Regions from separate parts of the Tumebacillus lipolyticus genome, predicted to be linked through region 2. Evidence: riboswitches for the same ligand, from Rfam matches in the RefSeq annotation. Region 2 holds a riboswitch; each other region holds the start of a gene.
What was found. Region 2 has a riboswitch for S-adenosylmethionine ahead of ACFSOY_RS05015 (methionine ABC transporter ATP-binding protein). Riboswitches for the same ligand answer to the same signal wherever they lie in the genome.

Region 1 (4,401 bases), 870 kb from region 2:
CGCTTCGCAGATGTCAGGATGCCTCATCGATAGTTTACTTCAATTCAACTGAAATTTCCACAGAATGATCAAATCATTTTGACAATATGGACAAATGGCGCTTTTTTTGATCGTTTAACCGTTTTGTAACGCCTGTTCCAGATCGGCGATGATGTCTTCCGGATCTTCCAAGCCGACCGATAGGCGCAGCAGACCGTCTGAGATTCCTCGCTTGTGGCGCTCCTCTTTCGGCATCCCCGAGTGTGACATCGTTGCCGGATAGGACAGGATGCTCTCCACCCCGCCGAGCGAGACTGCCACGAGCGGAAGTTTTACCGCCCGCATCAGCCTTTTGGCCCGCTCTTCAGTTCCCAGATCGAACGACAGCACCGCACCCGAGCGGCTCGACTGCTCCAGATGCACACCATGCCCTTTGTGCGCGGCAAGCCCGGGATAGTACACTTTCGCCACCTCTTCTCGGTTCGCCAGCCAGCGCGCCACAAGCTCAGCGCCATCGCAAGAAGCGTCCATGCGCACTTTTAATGTTTTGATCCCCCGCTGCAGCAAGAAGCAATCCTGCGGGCCAAGCACAGCGCCAAACGAGTTTTGCAACTGCTTCAGTCGGTGTCCCAGCGCTTGATCTTTCGTGACCGCAAGCCCTGCAACGACGTCCGAATGTCCGCCGAGGAACTTGGTTGCGCTGTGCACCACCACGTCGATGCCATGATCGAGCGGACGCTGTAGATACGGGGTCTGGAACGTGTTGTCCACGATCGTCAGCAGCCCGTGCTCCTTGGCCAGCTTCGCCGCTCCGGCCAGATCGGTGATCTGCAGCAGTGGGTTGGAAGGCGTTTCTAAGAGCAATCCTTTCGTGTTCGGTCGGATCGCTGCCCGAATGTTCTCCAGGTCGGTCACATCGACAAAGGTGGTCTCGATCCCCAGCCGGTTGAGCACGGTCGTCAAGATCCGAAACGTCCCACCGTAGATGTCGTCGGTCGCGATCAGATGATCGCCTGCCGAAAAGAGCAGCAGCGCGGTGGAGATCGCCGCCATGCCAGAGGCGAATGCAAAGCCTCGCGTTCCCCCTTCGAGCGTTGCGATCGTCCGCTCCAGCGCCTCGCGCGTCGGATTGCCTGAGCGGGCGTACTCATACGGTTGCGCCTGGTCGACATCCTCTTGATGAAAGGTCGATGCTTGGTAGATCGGCACAGCTGATGCGCCTGTCGTTCGATCGATCTCATTGCCCGTATGCAACAGACGGGTCGCAAATGACAGCTCTTGGTTCTCCTTCAATTAGACCAACTCCCCTTCCTGTTCTGCGATCTCGCGCTCCGAAGCTTCAAACGCTCGTGCGAGGTCCTCGATCAGATCGCGATCGTGCTCGATGCCGACCGACAGTCGCAAGAGCGAATCGGTCACACCTAAGCTGTTGCGAATCTCCTCTGGCACATCGAAATGCGTCTGCCTGGCCGGGTAGGTGATCAGCGACTCCACGCCGCCCAAAGACTCGGCGAAAGCGATCAGATCAAGATGTCGCAACAGCGGTTCGACCAGCCGTTCGGATACCAGTTCGAACGACAGCATCCCGCCGTATCCTTCCGCTTGGGAGATGTGCACCTCCCGCCCCTGATGAGCGGCAAGGCCCGGGTAGTAGACTTTTTTCACCAGAGGATGCCCATCGAGCCACTCGGCCAGAACTTGCGCGTTTTGCTGATGTCGCTCCATGCGCAGCGCGAGCGTCTTCATCCCTCTCATCAGCAGCCACGCGTCCTGCGGACCGAGCGTTGCACCGATCGAGTTTTGCAAAAAGTAGATTCGCTCCGCCAACTCCTCTTCGCGCGCGACCGCAACACCTGCCAGCACATCGTTGTGCCCGCCCAAATATTTGGTCGCACTGTGCACCACCACATCGGCGCCCAGCGTGAGCGGGCGCTGCAGATAGGGCGTCATAAACGTGTTGTCCACGATCGTGATCAACCCGTACCCTTTTGCCCATCCGATCACCTCGCGCAGATCGGTGATCCGCATCGTCGGATTGGTCGGGGTCTCGATGAAGATCGCTCGCGTATTTTCCTGCCGTGCGGCTGCCACCTCGGTCAGATCTTCTGTGTTGACAAACGTCGTCGTGATGCCTTGACGCGGTAAGATCTGTTCCAGCAGTCGATAGGTCCCCCCGTACAGATCATGGGAGACGAGCAGATGGTCGCCCTGACCGAACAGCCCGAGCACGCCTGCGATCGCCGCCATCCCCGAGCCGTAGGCAAACCCTCTCACCCCGCACTCCAGGGTGGCGATCGCATCTTCGAGCGTCTGACGGGTCGGGTTTTTCGTACGCGTATAATCAAATCCGGTGCTCTCGCCAAGCCGCGGGTGACGATAGGTCGTCGAATGATAGATCGGTGTCGAGATCGCCCCGGTCACATCTTGCTTATTGTTGCCGATTTGCGCTAAACAGGTATCCAAATGCATGCGAATTCCTCCTGAATGTAAAAAGACCTCTCCCGAGTCGAGAAAGGTCTTTGGAATCCACAAAGAGCGCTTTCTCTCATCTGCCAGATCGCTCTCGCAATCTGTTGGAATTGGCACCGTGCACAAAAATCGTGTCGGTTGCCGTGGCATCATCGGGCCAGTCCCTCCGCCTACTCTTGATAAGAGAATCTTTTCTTTTTAGTTTGAATGATCTAAACATACCGCCTGCATCTGCTGTTGTCAAGCATAATATTGTCACTCATAGCTGGTCAAGACGGTAGCAAACTAATGCTGATTCGATCTGACTCTCAAGGAGTGACACCATGACTGCGACCCAATCGAAACATGCGATCCGCTTCTGGCCGCTCTTCGCGCTGGCAACCGTGCCGTTGATCATGGTGCTAGGCAACTCGATGCTCATCCCCATCCTGCCACAGATGCAGCAGGAGATCGGGATTTCCAAATTTCAAGCTTCGCTCGTCGTCACCCTGTTCTCCGTTCCCGCAGGCGTGATCATCCCTCTCGCCGGCTTTCTGTCCGATCATTTCTCCCGCAAAATCGTCATCGTCCCCTCGTTGCTCCTTTACGGAGCGGGCGGCATCATCGCCGGCCTCGCAGCTTGGCTGATCGACAAACCGTACGCGGTGATCATGGTCGGGCGCGTGCTGCAGGGGATCGGAGCGGCAGGAACGGCGCCGATCGCGATGGCGCTCGCCGGCGACATTTGGAGCGGCGCTGCTCGTTCGAAGTCGCTCGGCCTGATCGAAGCGGCCAACGGGTTCGGCAAGGTGGTCTCCCCAATCCTCGGCTCTCTGCTCGCTTTGCTCGTCTGGTATGCGGCGTTTTTCGCCTTTCCGCTGATCTGTCTCCTCTCGGCAGCTCTTGTCTACTTTTTGGTCAAAGAGCCGAAGAAACAAGGTCGATCACAATCGTTTCGCGCCTATGTAGGCTCGTTAAAAAAGATCTTTCAAAAACAGGCCAAGTGGTTGCTCACCGCCTATTTTGCCGGTGCGCTCGCCCTGTTCATCCTGTTTGGTGTGCTCTTTTATATCGCCCAGCTCCTCGAAGAAACCTACAAGGTTGCCGATCTGCTGCGCGGTGCGATCCTCGCGATCCCACTCTTGGCGATGTGCACCGTCTCCTACGTGACCGGAACGAAGATCAAGAAGAACATTCAGCTGATGAGGATCTTGATCCTGGTCGGGTTGACGTTGATCGGAGCACCGCTCGCTGTGGCCGCCTTTTTTAAAAATCCATACGTGTCGCTCGGGCTGCTGGTGATCACAGGCGTGGGCACCGGTCTTGTGCTCCCCTGCTTAAACACGCTGATCACCTCCGCTGTCCAACAGGCGGAGCGCGGTGCGGTCACCTCTTTGTATGGCAGTGTGCGCTTTTTAGGAGTTGCAGCTGGCCCACCGATCTTCGGAGCGCTGATGGATACGCCAAAGCTGATGTTTCTGATCATGGCAGGGCTCGCAGCCCTTGCGGTCGTGCTGGCCTTCTTTCTGCTCAAGCTCGAACAGGGGGGCGGCGGTTCCGATCCGCGGCGCTATGAAAAGATCGAACAGGAGCGAAAGCTTTTGACGCGGATGAAAGCGCGGGCGTAATCAAAAGTGTTGCATCCAGACAGAGATCCTCGGCGATCCCTACCGCTCAAACACAGACAGAAACCCTTCAGAGCAATGTCTGAAGGGTTTCTACACGCTAGGCGATCGGTGTACCATTTTGAATCGGTTCATCTGGCCGCAAGAGCACCACATCCCCCTCTTCTGGCACACCGCCGATCACCAAAACTTCAGATTTGAAACCGGCAATGCGCCGAGCGGGAAAATTGACGACTGCGATCACCTGTCTGCCGATCAGCTGCTCCGGTTCGTATCGCTTGGTAATTTGCGCCGAAGAGCATTTGATCCCGATCTCACCAAAATCGATCTCCAGCTTGATCGCAGGTTT
Region 2 (4,401 bases):
CTTTCGCACCAGATGTGCCATCTTCTTTCGCGTTGTCTGTGCCGCATCCGATCAGAGAGGCGGTGAGCAGGAGGGTCATCGCGCCGAGCAACAATTTTTTCATGATTGAATCATCCTTTCTGGATTGGGTTTTATTTTCGTCTGAAGTAGGCGACAAGCTTGTCACCGAACAGCTGAAACACTTGAACTAACAGGATCATGATGATCGTGGCGACGATCGTCACATCGTTTTGGAAGCGCTGATAGCCGTAGCGAAGCGCGAGGTCGCCGAGACCTCCACCGCCGATCGCGCCTGACATCGCCGAGTAGCCGACCAGCGTGACCAAGGTGATCGTCAGGCCTGCGAGAATGCCCGGTCGAGCTTCCGGGATCAACACCCGGGTGATGATCTGCAAGGTCGAAGCGCCCATCGACTGGGCCATCTCGATCACACCCCGATCCACTTCACGCAGAGAAGTTTCGACAAGCCGCGCGAAAAAGGGGGCGGTGCCGATCACCAGCGGCGGAATCGCAGCTGACACGCCGATCGATGTGCCGACCAGCAGTTTGGTAAACGGAATGATCAAGATCAGCAAGATGATAAAGGGTATCGAACGAAAAACGTTGATCACCGTAGACAGCACTTGATAGGCAAATCGATTGTGCAGGAGCTGGCCTGGGGCGGTCAGGTAGACCAAGACTCCGAGCGGGAGACCGATCAGCGCGGTAAACAGCGTGGCGATCCCGACCATGTACAGCGTTTCGAGCAGCGTTTTCCAGATCTCCGGCCATACCACATTGGGGAACAGCTCGATCAATAGCGCCTCCATCACCCGATCACCTCCACGTCGAGCCCTCGCGCCTGCATCGTCGCTACAGCTCGGTCAACATCCGCCCTGATGCCGCTCAGCTCCAGCTCCAGCTGTCCGTACGGGGTATCTTTCATTCGCGAGATCGTGCCATGCAGGATGTTAAATGCGACCGACTCTCGCTGTAACACCTCAAACATGATCGGCTGGAAGGTCACTTCGCCCAGAAACGTCACCCGCACGATACATCGCGTCTCCTTTCCGGTCGCTTGCGAAGAGAAATTTTGGCGGAGCAGCCCATCCGACCATTCAAAGCGGCTGACCTGCGCGACAAACTCTTGGGTAATTTCCTGTTGCGGCCGCAGAAACACTTCTGCCACCTTGCCCGCTTCGACGATCTCCCCATTGTCGATGACAGCCACCCGATCACAGATCTCCTGGATGACCTGCATTTCGTGTGTGATCAAGATGATGGTGATGCCCGTCTTCCGGTTGATGTCTGCCAGCAGGCGCAAGATCGACTGCGTCGTCATCGGATCGAGCGCTGATGTCGCTTCATCGCAGAGCAAAACTTTTGGATCGTTCGCCAGCGCTCTGGCAATCCCGACGCGCTGCTTCTGCCCGCCTGAAAGCTGGCTCGGATACTTTTTCGCATGTTCGGAAAGTCCGACCAGTTTCAGCAGTTCATTCACTCTGCTGTCCACTTCCGCTTTTGACTTTTTGGCGAGTCGAAGGGGAAACGCTACGTTTTCAAAGATCGTGCTCGAAGAGATCAGATTAAAATGTTGGAAGATCATGCCGATGTCTTGGCGCGCCTTTTGCAGCTCGCGTTTGCTCAGCGTGGTCAGATCGACTCCGTCGATGATCACAGAGCCTTGCGTGGGGCGTTCAAGCAGGTTGATACAGCGGATCAAAGTGGATTTGCCCGCACCGCTGTGGCCGATCACTCCAAATATTTCACCCTGTTCGATCGTGATATCGATTCGTTTGAGAGCGGTGACCGCTTTCTTGTTTACAACGTAGTCCTTGCGAAGATTTTGCAACTTGATCATGGTCTCGCTCTCCTCCTGTCTTCGTAGAATTCTTACCATTTTCATAAAAAACGTCATAAAAAACGTCATAAAAAAATGCCCTTCCGCAAACGAAGGACACAAGGCGATCAACTCTTGCATCTTTCATCTGCCGAAACAACGTTTCGCAGGAATTGGCACCATTTCAGCTCGTTGCCACACGAACTGACGGTTGCCGGGTTTCACAGGGCCAGACCCTCCACCTCTCTTGATGAAAGCACGAAAGTATTAAGTTATCAGATCGGGATTCTTGGTTTAGTGCTGGACTATGAATTGGAGTATAGCACGTTGTTTCTTCTGGTGTCAACAACCCTATGAGAAAAAGTATTGCACATTTGGTAGTTTCCTTTGCCTGCACCAATCTTTGCTTCGTGTAGAGCGGAGATCGATCGGTGACAATAGAATCGCGGGTTGATCACATCTCCGCCAATCTGACGTGCTGAGGAGGCTGACACATTGAAAAAGTTTACTGCCCTCGCAGGTGTACTTTTGCTCTCGTCATCCCTGCTCGCTGCTTGTACGCCAAATGCTGCTCCGAACGTGAAAGATCGAGTCGGCAGCTATAGTACGGACCGTGGTGGCCGTATTATGGACAACAACAGAATCGGCGTTCGCAACACCCCATATGACCAAGACCGCCTGGGGGTCAGAGACAACATCGGGCCGGATCGAGGCCCGAACGTGTTGACCAATGATGCTCGCACTCGACAGGATGCTGCCTTCCGCAATATGCGCACCGACCAGTCGTTGAAAGCGCGGGTGGAATCGATCCCTGGCATCCGCACTGCTCACGTGCTGGTTGCGGGCAACGTTGCCTATGTCGGTATCAACCAAGGCACCGCTTTGCGCGGTGACGGCAACCGCGCCGGCACGCTCACCCGTGACATGCCGCCGATGGCAGCTCGCGATCAAACGATGCACGACGTGAACCGCAACATCCGCGGCGGCACTGTGACACCGTACGGCGATGGGCGCAACATCGGATTGAGCGGCTTGACGCCCCAAACGCCTACCACTCCGAGCAACTATGGGACAAACATCATGGGAGCGACTGATGGGACGCGGAATCTGAATCGGGCAGGCACGTACACCGCACCGGCTCAGTCTGATGTTTCCAACGATGTGAAACAGCGTGTCGTCGCCGCTGTCAAGCAGGCGAACCCGTCGATCACGACCGTCTACGTGTCGGCAAACCCAGGGCTGTATAACCGGATGGACGCGTTTGTTCGCGATACAGTCTCAGGTCATCCGATCCGTGGACTTGGCGATCTTGGCGATATGTTGCGTCGTATGTTCCCCACCACCGGAGGAACTGGAGTCGGCACCGCTGGCACTCCGGGCACTCCTGGTCCAACGACAGGCGGCACCGCACCTGGTGTCACCAACGTGACGCGCTAGCAAGCATGATCAGAGTGATGAACCTCGTCTGCGGACGAGGTTTTTCTTTGCCTTTGCCGTTTTTCATTTCCGCTGCCTTTGCTCAGAAAAACCTCTGCTCGACGAGCAGAGGTTAAAGGGTTTGATCGATATCGGGAAAGCTACAAGGCTACATCAGATCACGGCGTTCCAGCTGAAAGTCGCCGACATGCTCATCTTGATAGTTCATCGTAAAGGAGATGCATTCCGCATCTGTCTCCGAAAACTCTCGCGCCAAGCATCGCGCAACATCTGTCGTCTCATCCTCATCCATATCGCTCCACAGGTCGACTCTCCCCGACACATTGCTGCCGATCTCGTCAACTGAGACGAGTCCATACGTGCGATGCTCTTCATCGTGCAGCTGATATTTTGTGTGCTCGCCATCTTGAAAGACGACAGACAGGTGAAAAGGCTCCTCATCAGCAAGCGCACCATCGATGATGTATCCCTGATCATCATCGTAGAGCAAGTCAGCTTCTTCGGCTGCTGTGATCTGGAAGTCTTCTTCGAAGCCTTCCGCTTCGTAAATGTCTTCCTCGTCTAACAACAGATCTGCATTTTCCTCATCTGCGATGTCGATCGGCTCCATCTCCACGATCGATGAAATATCCCCATACATCATCACGACTGAGCTATCTTGGACATTCAGTGCGGAGCCGAGATGATGGATGTAGGTGCGCACTTCGTCGGTGACGTGCTCCAGCTGCTCCTCATCCACACGGCGGGTGTCGATCTGAATCGTGCCAGTCATGCTGTCACCTTCCCTGTAGATGAGATACAGGTCTCCTGCCCACTCACCGTTGAAATAGATGCTCGTTGTCTCGCCACCGATTGTGCGCAGTTCTGGCTTCATCACAACGTCCATTTGATCTCCTCCCTTTTGACAAAGAGTCGTAACTAGTATGTGATCACGGAGATCAAACTACGTTGGTAATGATAGCAATCTCGCCTCGCTCGGTGGCGTCCTAGTGGATGAGCCGTAGAAAATAAAAAAACTCGATTCTAGGAATCGAGTTCAAAAAGACGATTGGAGCGGAAGACGGGATTCGAACCCGCGACCCTCGCCTTGGCAAGGCGATGCTCTACCCCTGAGCCACTTCCGCATACAGGATGTATGCGTCCAA
Region 3 (4,401 bases), 230 kb from region 2:
GTTTTTGGACTTGTAGCCCACGATCGTCTTCACAACCTCGCCCTTTTGGAACACGAGCATGGTCGGGATGGACATCACGCCGAACTTCTGCGTGGTCACTTGGTTTTCGTCGATGTTCAGCTTGCCGATCGCCAGCTTGCCAGCCGTCTCGGAAGCAACATCTTCGAGAACGGGAGCGAGCATGCGGCACGGGCCACACCAAGTTGCCCAGAAATCGACGAGGATCGGAGTTTCCGAATCCTTGATCGACTGTTCAAAGTTTGCATCGGTGATCGTCAAGATTGCTTCAGATGCCATGGGTTCATACCTCCGTACAAAAAGGAAATTATACTGCGACTACTTCTCTGATCTCAGGAACAGATGCGCGGATCGTGCGCTCGATGCCCATCTTCAGGGTCATCGTGCTCATCGGGCAACCGCCGCAAGCGCCAGTCATGCGGATTTGCGCGATGCCAGTCTCACCGTCTACTTCAACCAGTTCAGCATCGCCGCCGTCCGCTTGCAGACCTGGGCGAATCTTGTCGAGTGCTTCTTGAACGCGTGTGCGAAGATCTTCCATCGTGAATGCCTCCATTTCGTTCTTCCAATTGTCATTCTGTGCATACGCAACTAGTATAGGCGGAAGAAATACCGCTCATTCGATGCGCCGCACCTTGTTTTTATTTTACCCTAGTATAGAAAACGTGGGAAGGATTGTATGTGACCTGTGTTACATCTCTTTTTCTATTCTATTCGCACCGAACGCGATTGTTCACCGTTTTCCTTCCCATTCCTCATAAAATTGTTCCAAGAAAGCTTCCATCACCTGATGTCGCCCCTCCGCCATCCGCTTGGCATACGGCGTGTTCATCAGCTCTTTGAGCTTGAGCAGCTTTTCATAAAAATGGTTGATCGCGGTCGACTTGCCCTTGCGGTACTCCTCGCGGGTCATGGCGGTGCGCGGCTTCAGATGCGGATCGTGCGCCAGCTGTCCCTTTGCCCCCGAATAGGCGAACGTGCGGGCGATTCCGACCGCCCCGAGCGCATCGAGACGATCCGCATCCTGCACGACCGCACCTTCCAGCGTGCGCATGCCTGAACGGTCGCCCCCTTTGAACGACATCGTCGAGATGATCTCCATCACGTGCTCGATCACCGCTTCGTCTGCGCCCTGTCGCGCCAGCCATCCCCGCACCTTGGCCAATCCGACCGCTTCGCTCTCGTTCAGCTTCTCATCGGCGATGTCGTGCAGGAGCGCCGCCAACTCGACGACCAAAAGGTCGGCACCCTCCGCTTCGCCAATTTTTTTGGCCGTCTGCCACACTCGATAGATATGCCAGTAATCATGACCTGAGCTATCCTGCCCCAATTCTTCCTGCACATACCGCTCGGCTGCTAAGATGATCTCTCTTTGCTTCATCGCTCTTCCTCCTGCGTGCGTCTGCTGTGATTTCGTCTCCGATCGCGAGCGCTCTCCGCTACCAGTTTACCAGTTTTTGTGCAGGGTGCAACATTCACTGCCGCCGAAGAACGACAGCGGTCATTCCCCCTCCCCGCTCGCCTCCGCGTCCTTGTCTCCTTCCCCCTCCTCATCTTTCAGCTTGGGCAGGGTGATCGACGGCAGCGGCATCTGCTGGCTCGACGTGGTGGAACCGACCGTCTCCCCTTTGGCGTTAAACACCATCTGCGGCACATCGCCGACCAAAAAGAGATAGGCGATCGGCACTTTCGTCCGCACTTCTGACGGGGTGGTCGCAAACGGGACGATCACCGACGTATGGACATCGATATCAAGATAGAGGATGTGCACCGTCTGGTTGATCCCCTCCTCCTTCGTCTCCCATCCGATCTCCGACTTGACGTTGCCGACCGGCTCGATCGTCACCGGGATGTCTGGGCCAAACTGGGACAGAAAGGGCGAGCCGACCGCCTGCCCGACCGGGATGTACATCTTTTTCTCCTGCAGGTTCTGCAAGACGCCCTGAATGCTTTTCGTCACTTCGTTTTGAATGCGCGACGCTTCGACCATATTAAAGTATCCGGCCGTCACCTTGCCGCCGCTATTCGTCTTCAAATCGATCAGCTTGCTGTAGTTCGTCTCCTCGGAGATCCGCTCGACGATCGAGTTGTTGATCGCCTCTGTCGCGATGTGCCGCGAGTTCTCCTCCGCCACTTTGATAAAGGTGGGACGCAGGTTGTGCTCCACAAAATAGATGCTCTGCAAGATGAAGAACACGAACAGGACGAGCAGGGAGAACAGGATCAAGCGCCAGTTGAGTCGCTTCTTCGCACCTCTGATCTTCATCGCCATCCCGCTTCCTCCTCTCCTCGTACTCATCTCTATGCGGACGATCATCAAACAATCCATTGACACATCCCTTTCAAAGGTGATAGTATCAGTCCAACAACATAAGGAACTCTTATCCAGAGAGGCGGAGGGAACTGGCCCTGTGAAGCCTCGGCAACCTTTTTGATCAGGTGCTAATTCCAGCAAAGCAATTCGCTTTGGCAGATAAGAGAGGACTCGTAGGAAAACGTACACTACCCTCTTCTTGGCAGCCGAGAAGAGGTTTTTTTATGCCCGAATCAGAGGAGGAACCACCAGTATGAGCTCAGTGCCGATACAGACCCAACTCACCCGCAAGATCCTCATCCTCGATGGAGCGATGGGAACGATGCTACAGCAGGAAAACTTGACCCCCGACGACTTTGGCGGCGACGAATTAGACGGGTGCAACGAGAATCTCGTCCTGACGCGTCCCGATGTGATTCAGAAAATTCATGAAGCATACTTAGAAGCGGGCGCCGACATCATCGAGACCAACACGTTCGGCGCTACCTCGCTCGTGCTGGCCGAATACGATCTCGCCGCCAAGACGGACGAGATCAACCGCGAGGCTGTTCGACTCGCCAGAGCGGCGGTCGCCAACTACTCGACACCAGAATGGCCGCGCTATGTGGCCGGCGCGATCGGTCCGACGACCAAGTCGCTGTCGGTGACCGGAGGGGTCACGTTCGACGAGTTGGTCGCGACCTATTATCAACAGGCGCGAGCGCTGGTGGAGGCGGGCGCAGACGTGCTGCTCTTGGAGACGATCCAGGACACGCTGAACGTCAAGGCGGCCAGCATCGGCGTGCGCCGCGCCTTCGAGGAGCTCGGGCAGGAACTTCCGGTGATGATCTCCGGCACGATCGAGCCGATGGGCACGACGCTCGCCGGGCAGAACATCGAATCGTTCTACATCTCCTTGGAGCACCTGCGCCCGATCTCGATCGGCCTGAACTGCGCGACCGGACCGGAGTTTATGCGCGATCATCTGCGCTCCCTGTCGGAGCTCGCCCAGTGTGCCGTCTCCTGCTATCCGAACGCCGGGCTGCCCGACGAGGACGGTCACTACCATGAGACGCCGCAAGGGTTGGCCAAAAAGCTGCGCGGCTTTGCGGAAAAGGGCTGGCTGAACATCGCCGGGGGCTGTTGTGGCACCACGCCCGCCCACATCCGCGCGCTTCACGAAGAGTTGAGCACCGTGACCCCGCGCACCGCGCAACAGTCGCACGCGCCTGCCGTCTCCGGCATCGAGACGGTGTTTGTCGAGCCGGACAACCGTCCGCTGATCGTCGGCGAGCGAACCAACGTGCTCGGCTCGCGCAAGTTTCGCAACCTGATCGTCGAAGGCAAATATGAGGAAGCGTCCGAGGTTGCCCGCGCCCAGGTGAAGAAAGGTGCTCACGTGATCGACGTCTGTCTGCAGGACCCGGACAGAGACGAGCATCAGGACATGGAGTCGTTCCTCAACTTCGTAACCAAAAAGATCAAGACGCCGCTGATGATCGACTCGACCGATCCGACCGTCTTCGATCTGGCGCTCAAACATGTGCAAGGCAAAGCGATCCTCAACTCGATCAACCTAGAGGATGGCGAAGAGAAGTTTGCCGAGGTCGTTCCGTTGATCAAGCGCTATGGCGCCGCTGTGGTCGTCGGCACGATCGACGAGCAGGGCATGGCGGTCACTCGCGAACGCAAGCTGGAAGTGGCCAAGCGCTCCTACGATCTGCTGGTCGGCAAATACGGAATGAATCCTCAAGATCTGATCTTCGACCCGCTGGTCTTCCCCTGCGGCACTGGCGATGAGCAGTACATCGGGTCCGCCCCCGAGACGATCGAGGGCATTCGCCTGATCAAAGAAGCGCTGCCCGAATGTCAGACGATCCTCGGGGTCTCCAACGTTTCTTTCGGCTTGCCGGGCGCCGGCCGCGAAGTGCTGAACGCGGTGTTCCTCTATCACTGCACCAAGGCGGGGCTCGACTATGCGATCGTCAACTCCGAGAAGCTGGAGCGCTACGCCTCGATCCCGGAAGAAGAGCGCAAGATGTCTGAGGAGTTGCTCTTCCAGATCGACGATGAGAAATTGGCCCGCTTCA

Region 1: it holds a riboswitch for S-adenosylmethionine, as region 2 does, so the genes downstream of both, ACFSOY_RS01710 (trans-sulfuration enzyme family protein) here and ACFSOY_RS05015 (methionine ABC transporter ATP-binding protein) in region 2, are expected to answer to the same signal.
Region 3: it holds a riboswitch for S-adenosylmethionine, as region 2 does, so the genes downstream of both, metH (methionine synthase) here and ACFSOY_RS05015 (methionine ABC transporter ATP-binding protein) in region 2, are expected to answer to the same signal.

Annotation. Positions count from the first base shown of each region.
Region 1 is NZ_JBHUIO010000002.1:499,189-503,589, forward strand. It holds gene ACFSOY_RS01705 (trans-sulfuration enzyme family protein) at 115-1,254, opposite strand; gene ACFSOY_RS01710 (trans-sulfuration enzyme family protein) at 1,273-2,448, opposite strand; SAM riboswitch class I at 2,522-2,634, opposite strand; gene ACFSOY_RS01715 (MFS transporter) at 2,772-4,055, shown strand; gene csaA (chaperone CsaA) at 4,153-4,401, opposite strand, start outside.
Region 2 is NZ_JBHUIO010000002.1:1,371,200-1,375,600, forward strand. It holds gene ACFSOY_RS05005 (MetQ/NlpA family ABC transporter substrate-binding protein) at 1-103, opposite strand, end outside; gene ACFSOY_RS05010 (methionine ABC transporter permease) at 132-809, opposite strand; gene ACFSOY_RS05015 (methionine ABC transporter ATP-binding protein) at 809-1,840, opposite strand; SAM riboswitch class I at 1,961-2,076, opposite strand; gene ACFSOY_RS05020 (YhcN/YlaJ family sporulation lipoprotein) at 2,315-3,256, shown strand; gene ACFSOY_RS05025 (hypothetical protein) at 3,405-4,142, opposite strand; tRNA gene ACFSOY_RS05030 (tRNA-Gly) at 4,306-4,380, opposite strand.
Region 3 is NZ_JBHUIO010000002.1:1,139,974-1,144,374, forward strand. It holds gene trxA (thioredoxin) at 1-297, opposite strand, end outside; gene ACFSOY_RS04410 (NifU family protein) at 326-559, opposite strand; gene ACFSOY_RS04415 (HD domain-containing protein) at 752-1,399, opposite strand; gene yunB (sporulation protein YunB) at 1,520-2,290, opposite strand; SAM riboswitch class I at 2,397-2,498, shown strand; gene metH (methionine synthase) at 2,586-4,401, shown strand, end outside.